4 regions of the Shewanella sp. MMG014 genome follow, and region 1 is predicted to be linked to each of the others. Evidence: predicted binding sites of a transcription regulator. Region 1 holds the regulator's gene; each other region holds the start of a gene.
The links. Region 1 encodes LexA, which represses DNA repair genes until DNA is damaged. Its sites were predicted from a motif close to TACTGTATNNNNATACAGTA; they were not measured.
Positions count from the first base shown of each region.

Region 1 (5,417 bases):
CTGCACTGTTAATGTTTGTCATCACTTTATTGGCTAATTGATTAACCGCAGGCGTTAACCATGTTGGTTTTTGCTCGGGATCTTTAGCCACTTCTTCACGCCAATCAGGCGACTGCTGATTTAAGAACTGCTGTACGTTAATTGGCTCACCAAAGTTAACGTAACCTTGTCCAAAGTTACCCAACTTACGCAATGCACCAAACACTTGCCATACAGATTCTTTTTGCTTTTTCTTACCACTTAATTCTTTATGATAAGTCGACACTTCCATGACATGATCGTAGCCAAGATACACTGGCACTAAGGTCACAGGACGCTCGATACCCCGCAATACGCTGTTTACCGTCATCGCTAGCATGCCTGTTTTAGGAGCAAGTAGACGGCCAGTACGTGAACGACCACCCTCAGTGAAATACTCAACTGAATAGCCTTTAGCAAATAGTTGATCTAAATACTCTCTGAATACTGCGGTATAAAGCTTATTACCGTTAAAACTACGACGGATAAAGAAGGCACCACCACGGCGGAACATTGGACCTGCCGGCCAAAAGTTAAGATTAATCCCTGCCGCAATATGCGGTGGAACCATGCCTTGATAATAAAGAATATATGACAGTAACAAGTAATCCATATGGCTTCGATGACACGGCACATAAACGATTTCATGACCATCATGATGCAGTTTACGAACTTGCTCCGCACTCTTGATGCTAATACCACTGTATAACTTGTTCCAAAGCCAAGTTAAGAAACGCTCAGCAATACGAATCAAGTTATCCGAATAGTCTGCCGCGATTTCATCAAGGTACTCAATGGCTTTTTCACGTGCCTTTTCTTCGGGAATTTTTTTGTTAACGGCTTCTTCTTGAATGGCACGCTTGATGGATTCTGACTTTAACAGTGAATTGAACATCGCTTGACGATTAGGAAGCTGAGGCCCCGTCATCACCTTACGTTGTCGGCGAAAATGCACACGAGCCACACGGATAAGCTTATGCGCAATACTGACATCTGTGCCGTGTTCATCAGCCATATAACGCAGCGACATGGCATTAGAAAATTGAATGAAGTTATGGCGACCTAAAAATAGAATCATTAACCATTTACGTAACCATGTTGGGTTTTCACGCTCAAAAACCGCAGCGGTCATGGTGTCATCTTCTTTACCTGGGATACGCCCCCAATATAGGCTTACAGGCACAAGCTGGATGTCGAGTTCTTTGTTCTTTTGGTGTAATTCGAGCAACTTAGTAAAGTTTGCTACAAATTTATCGCTACTATGGCGCTTACCAAACAAGGGTTTACGCCCTTCCACACACACAATTCTAGGGGTATTGAAACCATCAACATCTAACCGTTCATACGGACTTGGCAAGTTATATTTAGCTGTCATTTCATGTAAGGCAGCAATATCACTCAGCGACTCCGTTTTCATCACATAGACCACTGGCTTGTCAGGATCTAAGTTAAGGTCAGCGAACGGATCTTCAGGCACAACAACACTGTGTACCATTAATTTCTGAATCCAACGTAATGATTTAGCAATGATAGAATCTGGTTTTAGCATGGGTCTTCGCATTATCAACAACGATTTATTGCGCATAGGATACCAGAATATCATTCAGTTACACTAACCTCGGTAAATCTAGTTAACATTTAAGTAGCAAGTTTTGTTGGTTCTAACATCAAGTATCAATCACTTAGTAAGTAGCAAAACATTTAGGTACAGTACTGTATAAATAGACGGTATCCAGTACTTTTTGGCTTATTCACTTGAGTCATCAATAATAAAACACACTAATTTACCAGCCCCTATAAAAACAATAAACTACTGATTTAATGAACTTTAAATAACTAGAAACTTCGATAAAAATTCATATCTATTGCTTTATCAGCAAAAAATGTTGGTTAATACTTGCGCGACCAAAGATACTGTATATAATGACAGTCACTGTATAAAAAAACAGGAATCAACATGAGACCTTTAACGCCACGACAAGCTGAAATTCTAGAATTAATTAAATGCAATATTGCCGAGACAGGTATGCCACCAACTCGTGCAGAAATTGCCACTAGATTAGGCTTTAAAAGTGCTAATGCTGCAGAAGAACATTTAAAAGCACTCGCTAAAAAAGGTTGCATTGAAATTATTCCAGGTACCTCTCGCGGTATCCGTATGGTCCAAGAAGAAGAGGAAGTTGAAGAAGGCTTACCACTGATTGGTCAGGTTGCGGCTGGTGAACCAATTTTGGCGCTAGAACATGTTGAACAATACTTTCAAGTTGATCCTGAAATGTTTAAACCCAATGCTAATTTCTTACTACGTGTTCGTGGCGACAGTATGAAGGATATTGGCATTATTGAAGGCGACTTATTAGCGGTTCACAAAATGCAGCAAGCTAAAAATGGTCAAGTCGTTGTTGCCCGTGTTGATGATGATGTCACCGTGAAGCGTTTTGAAAAGAAAGGCAACGTTGTTTATCTGCATGCAGAAAACGAGCAGTACTCGCCGATAAAAGTCGATTTAACATGCCAAAGCCTTACGATTGAAGGGCTCGCTGTTGGCGTTATCCGTAATGGAGGTTGGTTATGAACACATTAATAGGTAATGCACCACGTCACCCAGGTTTATGGATGGACATGGCATCAGCAGCTGCGCCAGTAAAGCAAGGTATCGAAACCAAACAAACAGCTAACCAAGGGTTAACTGAATTAACTCAGCTATGCGGCCAGTTAGCCGTATTAAGTCAACAAGGGCGATGGATTGTACTGATTAACCCGCCTCACATTGGTTACAAACAAATTCTAGCGAACGCCAATGTCAGAATGGACCGTGTATTACTGGTTCACACTAAAGATGAAGTCGAAACACTGTGGGCAATGGAAAAAGCACTCACAAGTGGTACATCCAGCGCAGTGATTACATGGACAACCCCATTAGATGCTCGTGATAATCGCCGCATTCAATTAGTCGCTAAAAGCGCCTTAGCACAAGGTGTCATTATCGAAGATGTAAATACTCACTTACGTGATGACCAATTAAACGCCAGTAATCCTGTGACTGCAACCCAATTGAATTTATCTGCATTTCACTAAAGTCTATTTGCTAAAAAAGCCCTTCATTTCGGTGACGGGCTTTTTTTTGCGCCTTTTTTCAGCAAATTAGATGATAAAGTGATCTTGATCAATATTTAATCTCCAAGTAATGTAGTTAACAAGGGAGTAACATTTATTGACCTCTCTTAGTGGTAAAAATGAACATAAGTGATAAAACGCTGTAAAGATTGTGCTGGTACCATGCGGTATAGAAAGCCTTGAATAAAAAGCGTCAATTTAAGAATTGAAAAGTTCAGTATTAGGTACAAGTGTGGCCACCAAAACCCAATAGAATAATCGAGTATTAATACTCACTGCCACCGTGTACTTTGAAGTGATCAAACTTTTTCGGGAATAGAAAAGTTTGCATAGAGCAGAGTATTACTGTGTGACTTTTCCTTGTTGTTATTGCAAATCGCAATTGGCAGAGGAGTAGTCTTGTGAAGCGATTGTTGTATGGATTAATGGTGCTGTTTTTTGCAGTGCCGCTTGCAGCGGCTGATATGCCGCTTAACATGACCCAAGGGGTAACAGAGATCAGTGGTAAGGTTTACGACCTCCATATGATCATTCTTTATATCTGTTGTGCTATTGGTGTTGTGGTATTTGGAATCATGATTTACTCCATGATTTATCATAGAAAATCAAAGGGTGCAGTACCTGCTGATTTCCATGATAGTACCAAAGTGGAAATAGCATGGACTGTCGTGCCGTTTCTTATCCTCATTGGTATGGCAATTCCTGCCACAAAAACCCTCATTGCTATGGAAGACCCAAGTGATGCGGAGTTAACTATTAAAGTAACCGGCTCTCAATGGAAATGGCATTACAGCTATTTTAATGAAGACGTCGAGTTTTACAGTTTACTTTCCACCCCTGCCGATCAAATTACTGGGACAGAAACGAAAACTGAAACTTACCTACTTGAAGTCGATAAGCCCCTCGTTCTGCCAATCAATCGTAAAGTACGCTTTTTAATGACTTCAGATGATGTGATTCACTCTTGGTGGGTTCCTGCATTTGCGGTGAAAAAAGATGCTAACCCAGGTTTTATTAATGAAGCTTGGACCAAGATTGATAAGGTTGGTACCTACCGAGGCCAATGTGCTGAGTTGTGTGGTAAAGACCACGGATTCATGCCGGTGGTAGTTGAAGCCGTTTCTGAAGCAGACTTTGAGCAATGGCTAAAAGATCAAAAACAACTCACTGCTGATGCAAAAGCCGCGGCTGAAGCGTCACTGTCGCAAACCCTGACCTTTGATGAGTTGATGGCTCAAGGTGAACAAGTTTACATGGGCCGATGTGCCGCTTGTCACCAACCAAATGGTGCAGGACTACCTGGTGTATTCCCGTCTCTTATCGGCAGCCCAATCATTAAAGGGTCAGTTGCTGGCCACATTGATATTGTCGTCAACGGCCAGCCTGGTACTGCCATGCAAGCCTTCGCGAAACAGCTTACTGCAACAGAAATTGCAGCTGTTGTGACCTACGAGCGAAACGCTTGGGGTAATGATTCTGGTGATGTGGTTCAAGCTGCAGATGTGAACTCTGGTGGGGCACCTAGCGATGCAAGTTCAGCAAGTGATAAGCCAACGCCTGTCACTTTGCCTGCTGAATTACCAGCGACACAACCTGAGGTAGAACAAGTGGTTGCTGACGTCGTTGAAGAAGCAACACCTGACGTTGTTATGGATGACTTATCTATGGATGAACTGATGGCAATGGGTGAGCAAGTTTATCTCAGCAGCTGTGCTGCATGTCACCAAGCCGCTGGTACAGGTTTACCTGGCGCATTCCCTGCGTTAGTAGGCAGTCCGTTAGTCATGGGCCCTGTTGAAGGACACCTTGAAGTGGTTATCAATGGCCAACCTGGTACAGCAATGCAAGGATTTAGCTCCATACTCTCACCTCAGCAACTCGCAGCTGTTGTGACGTATGAGCGAAATGCTTGGGGAAATAATACTGGTGATGCTGTTCAAGCCACCGATGTTGTTGGTCATGGAAAGTAAGGGATACAGATGAGCACAATTACACAAGATACTACCCCAGCTCATGATGAACATTCTCATGACGGCCATGATGATCACCATCATGGCGCGCCAAAAGGCATCATGCGCTGGATATTAACCACTAACCATAAAGACATTGGTTCTATGTATTTATGGTTCAGTTTTATTATGTTCCTCACTGGTGGTGCGATGGCAATGGTCATTCGCGCAGAGCTATTTCAGCCAGGCTTACAGTTAGTTGACCCTAACTTCTTTAACCAAATGACCACAGTACACGGTCTTATTATGGTATTTGGTGCCGTCATGCCCGCC
Region 1 is NZ_JAGJDZ010000005.1:209,860-215,276, forward strand. Features, by position in the region: gene plsB (glycerol-3-phosphate 1-O-acyltransferase PlsB) at 1-1,567, opposite strand, end outside; gene lexA (transcriptional repressor LexA) at 1,976-2,593, shown strand; gene J8L86_RS10230 (SulA-like leucine-rich domain-containing protein) at 2,590-3,096, shown strand; gene coxB (cytochrome c oxidase subunit II) at 3,537-5,105, shown strand; gene ctaD (cytochrome c oxidase subunit I) at 5,115-5,417, shown strand, end outside.

Region 2 (5,417 bases), on a different contig from region 1:
GAGACATAAACGCATCGTAACGTAATTGCTTTTGGCTAATGGCATCTAAACTACTTTCCCACAATGCGGTCATATCAGGTGTGGTCGCACTTTCTGGTAGTGAATGAACGAGTCCGACTCCGACTTGGGTTGCCACAATTGACTTCCCTTGACGCTGTAAATAACCTCGTTTAAATAATAATTCAATAATGCCTGCACGAGTCGCTTCAGTGCCTAGTCCATCGGTATCTTTAAGGATTTTTTTTACTTCGCTATTGCTCACAAAACGATTAATCCCTGTCATGGCGCCAAGTAATGTCGCATCAGTAAAATGCTTCGGTGGCTGGGTGGTTTTCTCAAGCAGTTCACCACGAGCGCAATGTAATTGCTGACCATTTACGAGCGGAGGTAAGGTGCTGAGTTCCTCTTCATCTTTATGCCCACTTGGGCCATTTGTATCACTCATGCTTGTTTTGCTCGATTGGCTTGAAGCAAATAGTTGTTTCCACCCCATTGCAGTTTCTTGTTTCGCTTTAGTGGTAAAGAGTCCTCCAGCAATGGTCACTTCCACTTGGGTTTCATCATAAAGATAAGCTGGATAAAACTGGGCTAAATATTGCCTCGCAATGTGCGAGTACAATTTCGCTTCTTTGCTCGATAAAGAGGTTAAATTAGCCATTTTTTCAGTGGGAATGATGGCATGGTGAGCGTCGACTTTTTTATCATCCCAAGCTTTAGATTTAAGCTTAGCGTTTGGCGAATCAATTTTTGCAGTTAACGTCGCGTCATTACTGACAATTGCTTTTATCACCTGCGGTGCGAGGCCGTGTTGTTCAGCAGGTAAATAACGACTATCTGAGCGCGGATAAGTAATCAGTTTATGGCGCTCGTATAAGCTTTGACAAGTATCTAAGACGTCTTTTGCGCTCATACCGAAACGTTTAGCTGCATCAATTTGCAGTGACGATAAGCTATAGGGCAAAGGTGGATTTTGGCGTTTACTTTTTGCTTCAAGCTTAGTTACTTGTGCAGGCTGATCAGTAATTCGACCAACAACATTTTCAGCTAAGCCCTTTGCTAACACGCGACCTTCTTCATCCATATATGGCTGGCACGCTTCACTTGGCTTCCATTTAGCGGAGAATGATTCATTTTTGTCAGTTAATAAATGCGCAAGTACTTCATAAAAAGGTTTAGGGACAAAATTGGCTATTTCCTCATCACGCCTCACGACCAAACCTAAAACCGGTGTTTGTACTCGGCCAACCGACAATACCCCCTGATAACCCACTTTTTTGCCTTGAATGGTATAGGCTCGGGTCATATTCATGCCATATAGCCAATCAGCACGGCTGCGAGCTAATGCTGATGTTGAAAGCGGAACGAACTCTTTATTGCTGCGCATTTGTCCTAGTGCTCTTTTGACAGCACTTGGGTTTAAATCACTAATAAGTAGACGCTGGGTTTGGGCAAGTTTGTCGGCTTTTACACCCGCATGTGCTATCACTTCATCAACCAGCAATTGCCCTTCTCTATCTGGATCGCCCGCATTAACAAGACTTGAGGCTTGTTTTATCAATTTTTTAAGGGTGGATAACTGCGAACGCGTTTTAGATTTAGGCTTAAGCTTCCAACTGTCAGGCACAATTGGTAAATGTGCCAATTGCCAGGACTTGTAGGCTGGATCGTAAGCGTCTGGCTCAGCTTGCTCTAGCAAGTGCCCGACACACCAAGAAACATAGTTGCCATTAGCATCCATGATATAACCGTCGCCTTTTTTATGGGGCTTTGGCAATACATCAGCAATAGCGCGACCTAAGCTGGGTTTCTCGGCAATATACAGGATCATTCAATTCAAACCGTTTAAATCAGTTAAGCCTTTTAATGCAGGCTTTTTAATATCATGCTGATACTGTATATAATTACAGTGGGCAATTACAGTAATTATTTAAAGTTTTTTTATTTTATCCATAAAAAATTTAGTTTGGTAATCGATGGCAATAAATGACGCCTGCACGACAAAATATTACCTTTAAGCATGTTAACGAACTAGAATTGGCGAGCTTTACTGCTTTTTTTGTAGTTTATTTTCATAACCGAAAAATAAAGAATATAAAATTGCCCCAACTGCCATACAATTGACTTTTTACACCACCAAAAACAAACGTTTCATCTAAATTAAGATAATTAAAGCTGAAATAAAGTTGATCTGGATCATCATTGTTAATGAATTCTTGGGATAGGTTTAGTTATCGCAAATTTTGAGCTCAGGAGCCCGTTATGGAATTGAAACAATGTGAGAAGTGTTACACAGACGTCTGCGTTAACGGGAAATGGTTTCATCATGATCATTTGACTACAAGTGCTTACATGTTAAATGGTGGCTCACCAGAAATGGTTGAACTTGCAAAAATGCCAACCACTGAAACTGAGTTAATCGATATGCTGACCAGCACTTTCTAAGTAAAGTTTGCTGATTTTATACAGCTAAAAGTGGCAACAAAGCCCTATGAATTTTGATAAAAGAGCAGTGCTAACACTGCTTTTTTTATGGCTGCTATTTAAGCTCATAACCAGAGTGTATTTTGGCTTTAGTGCTATTTTTAATGATAAACTTAGTGCTATGTCGTAAAGAACGATGTGCAGACTATTTATCCCCTAATCTGCATTGTCTGCTAGTTGCTTCGCTTTCATAGTACGTAGCACTAAAATAACGATAGCAGTGACTGCTGGACTCAATATTGTCAGTGCAGTTTTGGTTGACCATACCGTTATCAGAGCATCGAGATCGTTATGGGATGTGTAATAATCAACAGGGTAATAGAAAATCAACAACCACAATGGTATTGAGCTTAAGACAGTATGAAGCATGTACTTGCTGTCAACCTCTCGCTGCTTAGCTTTTTTATTGCACAGATGAATAACACCAATGGTGATAACAGAGAAAACCACTGCCACACCCCATAAAAGAAAAGCAATCACCATTCCCATTCATTACCTCAATAAACGATTAATTAAACTTCACTACTGCATTAAATACAGCTTTTATAACTACTGTTATGACTTCATTAAACTGGCTTATTCGACTTGCTTATTTTGTTTACTTATTCAACTCAAGTAAGTCCCATTTATTGCCGTATAAATCCTGAAACACCACAACAGTGCCATATTCTTCTACCCTAGGTTCTTCATTGAATACCACTTCATTGGCCTGCATTGACTTATAGTCACGCCAAAAGTCGTTAGTTTGCAGAAACAAGAATACCCGGCCTCCAGTTTGATTACCCACCGACTGTTTTTGAGTTTCATTGTTGGCTTGAGCTAATAACAATTTGGTGCCATTACCATTTGGCGGTGACACTAACACCCAACGTTTTCCGCGGCCCAAATCGGTATCTTCGACTAAGGTAAATTGTAGTTTTTGAGTGTAAAAGGCAATAGCGTCATCATAATCATCAACGACTAATGCAATCATTCCGATTTGCTGCTGAGTAACAGTCGACATGCAATATCCTTTTAATTGAATACGAAATTAGCACTAAGATTGTAAGGGTTTAATTAGAAAAAAATCTGATTTATTTTATTGATATAAAACAAGTTAAACTTTTAAAGGTAGGATTAAATTCAGCGAGAAGTAAAAATAAGCCACTCATTAAGGTGTGGCTTATTTCGAATTCATTGGTCAGCAAAGAGTAAAGTGCTTTAGTGACAATTTAGCCTCTTTTAGCCACTGACAAGGGAATGGAAAAATCTATCATGCCTAGGTAAATAATAATTATCATAATTAAAAGACATCACAACACGCTTTGTGCGTCCGATGATTTCATTGCGAGGCACAAACCCAATCACACGTGAATCAGCACTGTTATCCCGATTATCACCCAATACAAGATAATACCCGGTTGGCACAGTAACCTCGTTAAACTTTGAGCGTATTGAGCCCATTTTATTCACTCTTATTGAATGCGCCACGCCGAGTAAATCTTCAATCTTATCCTGCGTATCATCTTGATAACTTTTACCTTGATTACGATTACTCTTATAACTAAGATCATGATAATTAATGTTTTGATGGTTAATCACTAGTTTATTGTTGTATAACGCTACGGTGTCGCCAGGTACGCCAACGACACGCTTTACCAGTCTATTTCCAGCAGCTTCGGAGTCAAAAATAATGATATCTCCGCGAGCTGGATCGCCTGTTTTATATAAAGAAACATGAGTAAAAGGAATGCGAACATCGTACGCCATTTTGTTTGCAAGAATTCTGTCACCGATTAATATGCTTGGTTTCATTGAGCTTGTAGGCACGGTATACCAATCTGCGACTGCACTTCTGAATACACTCATTAACGCAATAAAAATCAGCAGTGATTTATACTCTTTTAGCAACTTTGCGAATTTGTTTATCATCATAATCCCTTATGTTTAGTGATGAACTTAGTGCTAGCGTTAAGCTTGCGGCTTTGCGCTTACCGTTTAATACAATGTACTTTCTGCAATGTACTCTCTGTAATGCATTTTCTGTAATGCATTTTCTGTAATGCACTTTATGTAATGATTTGAGCACTTGGTTAAAGCAATTATAAGGCCACTATTATTTACCAATAAATTCAGTACTTTAATATTTTTAGGGTTAACTGAAATGAGTAATATCACCACCTTTTAGTCTTTTAACCTAAACAAGTGATACGTCGTCATATCAAAATGAGTTAAACAAACCACTCGTTCAAAATTTTCGCATTAAAAAAGGAAGCCGAAGCTTCCTGTTATTGTGGCACCATCAATGACGAGTCGTTAACTTAATTTCTCTGTAAAAAAGCTAATGGTACGATCCCATGCCAGTTTAGCGTTGGCTTCATCATAGCGACCTGTCGAATCGTTATGAAAACCATGCTTGGCGCCTTTATACATATGCATTTGATAAGGCACTTTATAACGCTTTAAATCAGCTTCGTAATCAGGCCATGATTTATTAACCCGTTCATCTTCTTCACCAAGTTGTACCATTAATGACGCTTTAATATTTTCTCGAAGCTCTTTCTTAGCGGGTGTCCCGTAAAAAGGCACCCCTGCGGTAAGCAAGTCAGATTCGACTGCTGCAAGATAATTGACGATATAGCCGCCGAAACAAAAACCTACCGCGCCTAGTTTTCTATTACTGTTTTCATGGGATTTTAAGAACTTGGCTGCGGCAATAAAATCCTGCTGAATTTTATCGCGATCCATTGATCGTTGCATCGCACGGCCTTCGTCATCATTACCAGGATAGCCACCAAGTGGATACAGCGCATCAGGTGCGAATGCAATAAAACCTGCCTTAGCTAGACGGCGAGCGACATCTTTAACATAAGGATTTAAGCCACGATTTTCGTGAATCACTAATACAACAGGTAATGGACCCGATTTATTCGCAGGTACCACAAAATACCCTTGAC
Region 2 is NZ_JAGJDZ010000016.1:30,434-35,850, reverse strand. Features, by position in the region: gene J8L86_RS19815 (DNA topoisomerase III) at 1-1,828, opposite strand, end outside; gene J8L86_RS19810 (hypothetical protein) at 2,260-2,442, shown strand; gene J8L86_RS19805 (hypothetical protein) at 2,638-2,964, opposite strand; gene J8L86_RS19800 (VOC family protein) at 3,080-3,484, opposite strand; gene lepB (signal peptidase I) at 3,703-4,392, opposite strand; gene J8L86_RS19790 (dienelactone hydrolase family protein) at 4,777-5,417, opposite strand, start outside.
Region 2: J8L86_RS19815 (DNA topoisomerase III) is a predicted target of LexA. The motif match lies at 1,890-1,909, and genes of this name have one in related genera.

Region 3 (5,417 bases), on a different contig from region 1:
ATCGCCAGCCGATAACATCAACAATTTCACCGTCTTTTTGGCCTACACCAATGATTTTATCTTCAGGTGATAGTTTTTCACTACTAGCCGCAGGGCCACCAGCAACAAGACTTTTAATGACAGTGTAATCGTCATCCATCTGTAATACAGCACCAATGCCTTCGAGGCTTAGGTTCATTTCCATTTGGAAACGTTCAGCATTACGAGGAGATAAATAACTTGTATGAGGTTCTACTGTACGCGCAAAGGCGTTCATCACACCTTGGAAAACATCTTCACTGTGAGTTTGGCTCAGACGCTTGATAGCATTGTTATAACGCTTACCGAGTACTTCGACTGTTTCTTCCCAGTCTTTACCAGCAAGTTTAAGATTCAATGCATCGTATTTAACACGCTGACGCCAAAGCTCATTAAGTTCAGCTTCATCTTTTGGCCAAGCAGCTTCTTCACGATCGAACTCATAAGCATCACCAGCTTCGGTAAAGTCGAATTCTTTATCAAGTAAAGTTAACGCATAGGCAAAACGTTCATAGCGACGTTTTTGCAATAAAGAGAACATATCAAAGGCAGGAGCGATATTGCCCGTTTTGACCATATCGTCAAACTGAGTTTGATACTGCTTGAAGCTATCTACATCAGCTTGGGTAAGCACATTACGTCTGAAATCTAACTGTTGCAGATAACGGTCATAAATGAGCTTAGAAAAAGCATCATCAAGTTCAAAGCGATGGTAATGAGAACGGGTAAATAAATTCGTTACTCTTTTACTCGCAACCTTATGTTGAGGCTCTTGCTCAAGTTTGGGTAACTCGTTGATTTGAATAGTGGGTGAAATTGCCCAAGCCGAAAAACCGACAAATAAAGTGGCAATCGACGCAGCCAAAGTGAGTTTTCGCATCAACAAGTTACTCCTTAAATGATCACGATAATAAAATATGCTCGGCACGTACTTTAACGACTAAACCAGAATCAAGCTGTACATGGACATCTTCTTTCTTGATATCAGTGATAACGCCGGCAACTGGGTTTTGCCCTAACTTCACACTAACACGTTGTTTTTGTTTAAGCTCGTCAAATTTTGCTGGCACATAATTAACTTTTGGTTCAGCAGGCTTTTTCGCTTTTGCTGGACGGTCTTTCTTAACTGGAGCAGTTTTTGCTGAAGGTGCTTTTCTAGCAGGCTTCTTTGGATTTGCTTTTGCAGCTTGTGCTTGGCGTTTCGCCTTTGCTTTCTCTTGGCCTTCTTTTAGGGTTTGCTGAGCATGATCAATATGCTCTTGCTCAAGCTCACCACAATCTTGGCCATCTAAGTCGATACGCTGTACGCCAGCTTTAACGCCTTTAAGGTAGCGCCAGCTACTTGTATAACGTCTAAGTGCAACACGTAATTGTGTCTTACTTACTTTAGAATCATCAGCCAACCTTTCAGCTAAATCTTGAAACAAACCAATTTTTAATGGCTTAGTTTCACCTTCTGCAATAAAGCATAAAGGAAAAGTTTCATATAAATACGCTAAAACTGCGTTGGTGTCGGTCAACTTGTCTGTTGATTCCATTTTTACTTCCACGTTATATAAGGGGACTGGTTAATAGCTTTCTTGGCTAGTACAGTCGTTTGTCTTTCGTTAAACAGAGTCTTGCTTAACGTTCAAATTAGCACTTCCTACATGATTGCTAAAGCAATTGAAACATGCCTTAACAAATTAACTTAGTTAGCTGCAATTTTACAGTAAATAAATTTTCCAGTAGTTAATGCGTGCAGCTCAGTATTATAAAGCGCATCACAGCGATTGCGACCTGCAATTTAGATTATTTGTTCGCAAATTAAGCAAATAAGCAAGATTCGAAGCTTTTTACTAAGATTTCGAGACCTTTTTGATCGTCTGTATCAAAACGATTCAACAATGGACTGTCAATATCGAGCACGGCAACCACATCATTTCCGTTATGAACCGGCACAACGATTTCTGAATTACTGGCTGCATCACAAGCAATATGCCCTTCAAACTGGTGTACATCTTCAACAAGTTGAGTCTGATTTAGTGCCGCAGCTGTCCCACAAACTCCTTTGCCTATCACAATACGAGTACAGGCAACTTTACCTTGAAACGGGCCTAAGACTAATTGGTCTGCTTTTTTAATGTAAAAGCCAACCCAATTTATATTGTCTAAATTATCATTTAACAACGCCGAAAAGTTTGCCATGCCAGCAATCAGATCATCTTCGCCTTCCATTAATGCTAATACTTGACGGTTCAATGTGTCATAAAACTCAGCTTTCATTGTACTTCCTAAAATATTTTATTCTGTTGGCGCTTTTTTATTAGTTTTTTTTGTGGCTGCTTTATTGGCAGCTGGCTTAGGTTTTACTACGCCTTTTAATAAATTAGCTAGCTCATCTTTATTAGAAGCTAAGTAAAAAGCAAGCTTCTCCACACTATTCTCGTCAATTTCGAGTTCAGCGCTAGTAATAAAAGGAACTAAGTTATCAGCAATGTCGAGCATTTTGTCATAGGCATCGGCTTCCTTTTTAGATGTAAATGTCATCTTTTCCACCCCTTCTCTTACCACGACAAACTTTGTAATTACCGCCATGATTAACCTCTTACTGTTTTTATATACAGTGCATAGAGTGTCATAGAACTAACTTCTGATGCAAGTATTCTGATTATTCTGGTATTATCTGATTTTATTGTATCTTGAATAATTGACGTTTTGACTATTTAAAGCCATATTTTGTGCACTTTAGTCAGATATTGTTCAGTAATTTAGAGCTCTTAATTATATAGATGGATGGTTTGCGCTTTATATGCCAAAAAATGTAGATCAAGAGAGCATCGTTTTATGTCGCTCTTGTGACTTAGCAGTTCAGCGCCGTGCGCTACCTTCGAATGTCAGAGCCCTATGTCCTCGCTGCCATACGGCACTCTATGATGTGCCATATTGCTCTATTAACGGCATGCTAGCTTTGTGTATGACCGCGCTACTTTTTTTTATCCCAGCTAATTTTTTACCCGTTTTAGAAATCCATTTTTTGGGTAGCATCCGTGCAACGACTGTCTACGAGACAGCCATCGCAGTTTGGGCACAAGGTTATTGGATTGTCGCTGTTGCAGTTATTGCCTCAGCAGTGATTGCTCCTGGCTTATTGATACTGTCGATATTGCTACAAATCATTATCGTAAAAAACAAATTACACAGCTACTTTTGGCAACGAACCTATCGGCGTTTGCTGAAAAACCAAGCCTTACTCACCCAATTATCAATGTTAGAAATTTATGTCATTTCTTTCTTGGTGGCCGCATTCAATTTATCTGACTTTGCGGATATCTATTTAGGCATGGGAACTTTTTGTTTCGGAATGTTATTTTTGGTTATTTTGTTTTTGCAACGTGAGTATAATCTGGAACATATGTGGAAGCTGACTCATGACGAATAAAATAGAACAAGCTAAAAGCAATGATTACCAGCAAGGTAAAGATATCGGTATGACCTTGTGTGGGGTATGTCGCAACATTAACCCTATTGAGCAAGGGTATTGCAGCCGCTGCGAATCAAAAATACAACCTCGTAATGAACAGAGCTTGCAACAAAGCTGGGCGTTATTAATTACTGCAGCGATTTTATTAATACCAGCCAATATTTATCCAATCACTATGCTCACAAACCAAGGCAAAGTGACTTACGATACTATTTTTACTGGGATAGTACATTTAGTGCATTCGGATATGATCCCTATTGCTATTATCGTATTCACCGCCAGTATTTTAGTACCATGGCTAAAAATTGCTGGACTAGCGATATATTTAACTGCGATTAGTTTTAACTTACCAGTTTCAAAAAAGAAGCTCATGGTGGGGTTTCATATTATTGAATGGATTGGCCGTTGGTCTATGTTGGATTTATTCGTTATTGCACTGACAGTTGCGGTAGTCAATATGGGTCAACTTTTAGATGCTAAACCCGCTCCGGCAGCAACCGCATTTGCACTCGTTATCTTACTGACTCAATTGGCAGCTAAGGTGCTTGATACACGTTTACTTTGGGATCGCTTGGACAAAAAAAATGACACGAATTGAATCACCAAAAGTCGTTAAAAAGAAACTTTTCTCTCCGATTTGGTTACTTCCTATTGTTGCCCTGGTATTGGGGGCTTGGCTAGGTGTTAAAAGTATCAAAGAGTCGGGAATTGAAGTTCAAGTGCACTTCCCTAGTGCGATCGGTATCGATATCGGTAAAACCCTAGTTAAATATCAGGGATTAACGGTCGGTAAAGTCACCGATATCAGCATTGATAAAGACCTTTCTGGCGTCAATGTTAAAATCATTATGGATTATCGCTCTGATCCATTTTTAAACAAAAACACCCAGTTTTGGCTTGTGACTCCAAAAGCAAGTATCACCGGGATAGAAGGATTAGATACCTTATTTTCAGGTAACTATATTGCTATTCAGCCAGGAGATGGTAGTTCGGCATCTGAGTTTGTTGCTTTAACAGAAGCCCCTACGATGATCCCCAATGATGAAGAAGGCATTGTTGTAAACCTTACCACTTCAACACTAGGCTCCCTTGATGTCGGCTCAATGGTATTTTACCGCCAAGTGCCAGTTGGCAAGGTGGTTAACTACCGCTTAATCGATAGTGAGACCATTACTATCAGTACCTTTATCGAGCAGCAATACGCACACTTGGTCAATCAAGAGTCACAATTTTGGAATGTCTCTGGGCTCAAAATCGATGCCTCTATGTCAGGGATTAAGGTGAATACCGAAAGTTTGGCATCATTACTTGCTGGCGGGATCAGTTTCAACTCAGATACAAAAGCGGACAAAGCAGTTAGTGGCGATACCTACGTACTTTACCCTGATGAAGAAAGTGCAGTTAAAGGGATTGAATTTGTACTTACCGCCGAGAATGCAGATGAGATAAACCAAGGTTCAGCACTGGTTTATCGTGGCGTTGAGGTGGGCAAAGTTCATCAAACTCAATTGACTGAATCCGGCGTTAAATTTTTAGCCAAGTTTGATGTGCAATATCAGCACTTATTAAATGCCGATAGCCAATTCTGGATTGCTGGTGCCGACATTTCGCTTGAAGGTGTGAAACATGCAGCACGTTTATTAACTGGGAGTGTCGTCAATGTGCTCCCAGGCACCAGTGACCAAGCGTTACCAGAGCTATTTACTTTACAACCTGAAGCGCCAGATTTGCTTCAAGCGCAAAAGCTCACCATACAACTCACTTCTGATGAGCACAGTGGCTTAACTGCAGGCGCAGAAGTTAGATTTAAACAGATGCCTATTGGTACTATCACTGAAGTGACATTAACCGAAGACTTTACCGGTGTTCTGTACCAAGTCGAAATTTTACCTGAGTTCGCCTCACTATTAACAACTGATAGTTATTTTGTCACAGA
Region 3 is NZ_JAGJDZ010000008.1:143,116-148,532, reverse strand. Features, by position in the region: gene prc (carboxy terminal-processing peptidase) at 1-898, opposite strand, end outside; gene proQ (RNA chaperone ProQ) at 921-1,556, opposite strand; gene J8L86_RS14085 (GAF domain-containing protein) at 1,825-2,283, opposite strand; gene J8L86_RS14080 (YebG family protein) at 2,302-2,595, opposite strand; gene J8L86_RS14075 (paraquat-inducible protein A) at 2,810-3,439, shown strand; gene J8L86_RS14070 (paraquat-inducible protein A) at 3,429-4,079, shown strand; gene J8L86_RS14065 (MlaD family protein) at 4,066-5,417, shown strand, end outside.
Region 3: J8L86_RS14080 (YebG family protein) is a predicted target of LexA. The motif match lies at 2,607-2,626, and genes of this name have one in related genera.

Region 4 (5,417 bases), on a different contig from region 1:
AAAACATTTTCGCCAATTGAAAGTAAGCCTTTATCACCTACCTGACCACCTGACTCTGCATAAAAAGGGGTGTTATCTAATACGATTACCGCTTCTTGACCTGCTGCTAACGTCTCGACTGATTCACCACCAACATAAATTGCAGAAACACTGCCTTCACCGTTTAATTCGGTGTAACCACAAAACTCAGTTTCACCTTCGATTTTAAGACCAGTATTATAATCAGTACCAAAATTACCAGCAGCTTGTGCACGGCTTCTTTGCTCAGCCATCGCAGCTTCGAAACCGGCTTCATCAACGGTAATATCACGTTCACGACAGACGTCAGCTGTTAGATCCACTGGGAAACCATAGGTATCGTAAAGTTTAAAGGCTGTTTCACCATCTAAAACGTTAGTATCTAACTCGTTTAACGCAGCATCTAAAATACCTAATCCACGCTCTAGTGTTCTGGCAAATTGTTCTTCTTCAGCTTTTAACGATTTTTCAATAATCGCTTTAGCTTCAACCAAACTTTTACCCGCATCGCCCATGACTTCAATTAGGGTAGGCAGCAATTTAAAGAAGAACGTATCGGTTGCACCTAACTTATTACCGTGACGCACTGCACGACGAATGATACGACGCAATACATAACCACGGCCTTCATTCGACGGCATCACACCATCAGCAATTAAGAATGAACAAGAACGAATATGGTCAGCAATTACGCGCAGTGATTTATTTTCTAAATCTTCAACCCCAATAATCTCCGCCGCTTTTTTGATTAACGCTTGGAAAATATCAATTTCGTAGTTTGAGTGTACGCCTTGCATGATAGCTGCAATACGCTCAATTCCCATACCTGTATCGACTGAAGGTTTTGGTAGCGGTTTCATTTCACCGTCAGCTTGACGGTTGTACTGCATGAAAACGATATTCCAGATTTCAATGAAGCGATCGCCATCTTCTTCTGGTGTACCAGGGCGGCCGCCCCAAATGTGCTCGCCATGATCATAAAAGATCTCTGAACATGGACCACAAGGACCTGTATCACCCATTTGCCAGAAGTTGTCAGAGGCATAAGGAGCGCCTTTGTTATCACCAATACGAATAATATTTTCAGCAGCAACACCGATTTTCTTATTCCAGATTTCAAAGGCTTCGTCATCAGTATCGTAAATAGTGACACAAAGTTTTTCTGTTGGTAATTTCAGTGTTTGGGTTAAAAAGTTCCACGCATATGAAATGGCTTCTTCTTTAAAGTAATCACCAAAACTAAAGTTACCTAACATTTCAAAGAAAGTATGGTGACGGGCGGTGTAACCTACATTATCTAAGTCATTATGCTTACCACCAGCACGGACACAACGTTGCGATGTCGTTGCACGTGAATAACCACGATTTTCCAATCCTAGAAAAGCTTCTTTAAATTGGTTCATACCCGCATTTGTAAATAATAACGTTGGATCGTTATGTGGTACTAACGAGCTACTGTCGACAACTTGGTGTCCGTTGTTACCAAAATACGCTAAAAATGCGCTTCTTAATTCTGTGGTGGTCTGAAACATGAAATCGCCCTAAATGGATAAATTCTATTTATCATGAAGCTGAATATCAGCTTTAAATTGGCAACATTATATACTTAAACAAACTGAAGGTGCGAGATCCAAGCGTATTTAGATTAGCGATTTTCTTGCTATGAGGGGCGATTACTGTAATCGGTTAATTGGTTTTTAATAATCTGTGCCGTAATACGAGCTAAATGACGTCTTTAATGAAGTCATATCTTTATGCGCGGCGTTCGATCACATATGCCAATGAATAGAGCACTCACAAAAAAATCGCGGCCGACTCATGTCGACCGCGATAGTTATTTTCATTACTGTTAAAACGTGATTAGAACACTTCACCTGTTTCTAAATCGATGTTTTCATCCGACTCGGCTGGTGCCGCTTCTTTTTCAGTGCTTAATAGCATTTGACGTAAATTTGCTTCAATTTCTTCAGCTACTGCAGGGTTTTCAACTAGGTATTTACCCGCATTTGCACGGCCTTGACCAATCTTGTTGCCTTGGTAGCTGTACCAAGCACCAGCTTTCTCAACCAGCTTGTGTGCTACACCTAAATCAACGAGCTCACCAGTACGGTTAATACCTTTACCGTAAAGAATTTGGAATTCAGCTTGTCTAAATGGCGCTGCAATTTTATTTTTAACGACCTTTACTCGAGTCTCGTTACCTACGACAGCGTCGCCGTCTTTAATCGCACCTGTACGACGAATATCTAAACGTACAGAAGCGTAGAATTTAAGTGCATTACCACCCGTTGTGGTTTCAGGGTTACCAAACATAACACCAATTTTCATACGAATTTGGTTAATGAAAATAAGTAGCGTATTTGACTGTTTTAAGTTACCTGCAAGCTTACGCATTGCTTGGCTCATCATACGTGCGGCAAGGCCCATATGAGAATCACCAATTTCACCTTCAATTTCAGCTTTTGGTGTTAATGCTGCAACAGAATCGACAATGATTACATCAACAGCACCTGAACGTGTTAGCGCATCACAGATTTCAAGCGCTTGCTCACCAGTATCAGGTTGTGAACATAATAGGTTATCAATATCGACACCTAGATTTTTTGCATAGATAGGGTCTAGAGCATGCTCAGCATCAATAAACGCACACGTTTTGCCTTCACGTTGTGCTGCAGCAATAACTTCAAGTGTTAACGTTGTTTTACCCGATGATTCTGGACCGTAAATTTCAACGATACGTCCCATTGGTAAACCACCAGCACCTAAGGCAACATCCAACGAAAGCGAACCTGTAGAAATGGTTTCAACATCCATTGTGCGATCAGCGCCCAACTTCATGATTGAACCTTTACCAAATTGCTTTTCAATTTGACCTAATACAGCATTCAGCGCTTTCTCTTTATTTGGATCTGCTTTCATTCTCTTTATCCCTTTAAGGTGACTCAGTTCGAATAACGAACTTGGTAACGAATAAATTTGTCTGTTTCGTAATATGAGCTCAGTATACTGTATAATCATACAGTATCAATAGTTACTGTATAATTTTTTTCCTTTTTTTTACCTTACTATTATTTACACATTAAAAATCATACAGTTAATAACGAAAATATATTAATAACGATAAATAGTAGACAAACAAAACCACTGTATACAGTACTTCTAAGTTGGGTAAATACCTGAGTTTACAACAATAAGTATTGTTCAAAAAATCAGTAAACAAGGGCAAGACGGCATAGCATCGTTGCGATTCTATTGGGTATCAAATCAATTGTTGTTAAGATGACCGCCTATATTGACCCAGACTTAGCCTAATTCAAAATAAAGTAAGAGCAATCACTTAATGACCGTAAATGAAGACCCAAATTTAGAAAAGCACACTCCCATGATGCGCCAGTATTTAACGCTGAAAGCACAGCATCCTGAAATGCTGTTGTTTTATCGTATGGGAGACTTTTATGAATTATTTTATGAAGACGCTAAGCTGGCATCGGAACTGTTAGGTATCTCATTAACTGCACGTGGAAAAAGTGGTGGTAACGCGATTCCCATGGCAGGACTTCCCTACCACGCCGTTGAAGGTTACCTCGCAAAATTGGTTCAAATTGGTCAATCTGTCGCTATTTGTGAACAAGTCGGTGACCCTGCTACAAGTAAAGGACCAGTTGAGCGTAAAGTTGTAAGAATTGTTACCCCAGGTACCTTAACCGACGAGGCCTTACTACAAGAAAAGCAGGATAACTTACTTGCTGCGGTATATCAGGGTAAGAGTGGATTTGGCTACGCGACTTTAGATGTTTCGTCTGGTCGATTTGTTATTGTTGAACTTGAAAATGAAGAAACACTAGAAGCTGAACTGCAACGTACCAGTCCTGCAGAATTGCTCTACAGTGAAGATTTACTTGACCGCCAATTAATTGAAAATCGCAAAGGCATACGTCGAAGACCTGAATGGGAGTTTGATTACGATACCAGCATTCAATTACTTCTAGAGCAATTTGGTACCAAAGATCTTCATGGATTTGGTATTACAAATGCTAGGCTTTCGCTACAAGCAGCTGGCTGCTTAATGCAATATGTCAAAGACACACAAAAAACAGCTTTGCCTCATATTAATAGCATCACCATGTTTAATCAGGCTGATACTATCATTCTTGATGCTGCCACCCGCCGAAACTTAGAACTTACTATTAATTTATCTGGCTCACGTGATAATACCTTAGCTTGGGTACTCGATAAGACAGCGACGCCGATGGGAAGTCGTATGTTGCAGCGATGGATCCACCAACCGCTGCGTGACCAACAGCATATTAGCCAAAGGCAACAAGCAGTTGCTGAGTTAATTGATACGGGGTTATATGCAGACTTACACCAGCAATTAAAAGCCCTTGGCGATATCGAACGTATCATGGCGAGGCTAGCTATTCGCAGCGCACGCCCACGAGATTTTGCCCGTCTTCGCCAGGCGTTGGCTTTATTACCTGAAATTCAGCAAACTTTAGGTCACTGCCAACAAAGTGAACTCCATCGTCTAGCCAATTTATTAGGCGAGTTTCCAGAGCAGCAACAGCTATTGGAAAATGCGATTGTCGATAATCCGCCTATGCTTATCCGTGATGGCGGCGTAATTAAAGCGGGTTACAACGCGCAGTTAGATGAATGGCGTGGCCTAAGTGAAGGGGCATCTGATTATCTAGTACAATTAGAAAACCGTGAAAAAGAACAAACAGGCATCAATACCTTAAAGGTCGGCTACAACCGGGTTCACGGCTACTATATCGAAGTGAGTCGCTTACAATCAGATCAAGTTCCTTTGAGCTATCAGCGTCGTCAAACACTAAAGAATACCGAACGCTACATCACACCAGAGTTAAAAGAATACGAAGAGAAAGTGCTATCTAGTCAAGGAAAGGCATTAGCGATTGAAAAGCAGCTTTGGGAAGAGTTATTTGATTTACTTTTACCTAAATTGCATGAACTACAACTGTTTGCCCAAGCTGCATCCGAATTAGATGTGCTAAGCAACTTTGCAGAGCGAGCTGAAACACTGGATTATCATTGTCCAGAAATCAGTAATGACATTGGTATTCATATCGAGTCTGGCCGTCATCCTGTGGTCGAATTAGTTAGCCAAACACCATTTATTGCCAACCCTGTCACCCTCGCGCCTAAGCGAAGAATGCTTATCGTAACAGGGCCCAATATGGGGGGTAAGTCGACTTATATGCGTCAAGTTGCGTTAATCACGCTTATGGCTCATATAGGTAGCTTTGTACCTGCACAAAAAGCAATTATCGGCCCTGTAGATCGAATATTTACACGTATCGGCGCCTCTGACGATCTCGCTTCTGGACGTTCTACTTTTATGGTCGAAATGACAGAAACCGCTAACATTCTTCATA
Region 4 is NZ_JAGJDZ010000004.1:292,470-297,886, reverse strand. Features, by position in the region: gene alaS (alanine--tRNA ligase) at 1-1,550, opposite strand, end outside; gene recA (recombinase RecA) at 1,879-2,937, opposite strand; gene mutS (DNA mismatch repair protein MutS) at 3,359-5,417, shown strand, end outside.
Region 4: recA (recombinase RecA) is a predicted target of LexA. The motif match lies at 3,023-3,042, and genes of this name have one in related genera.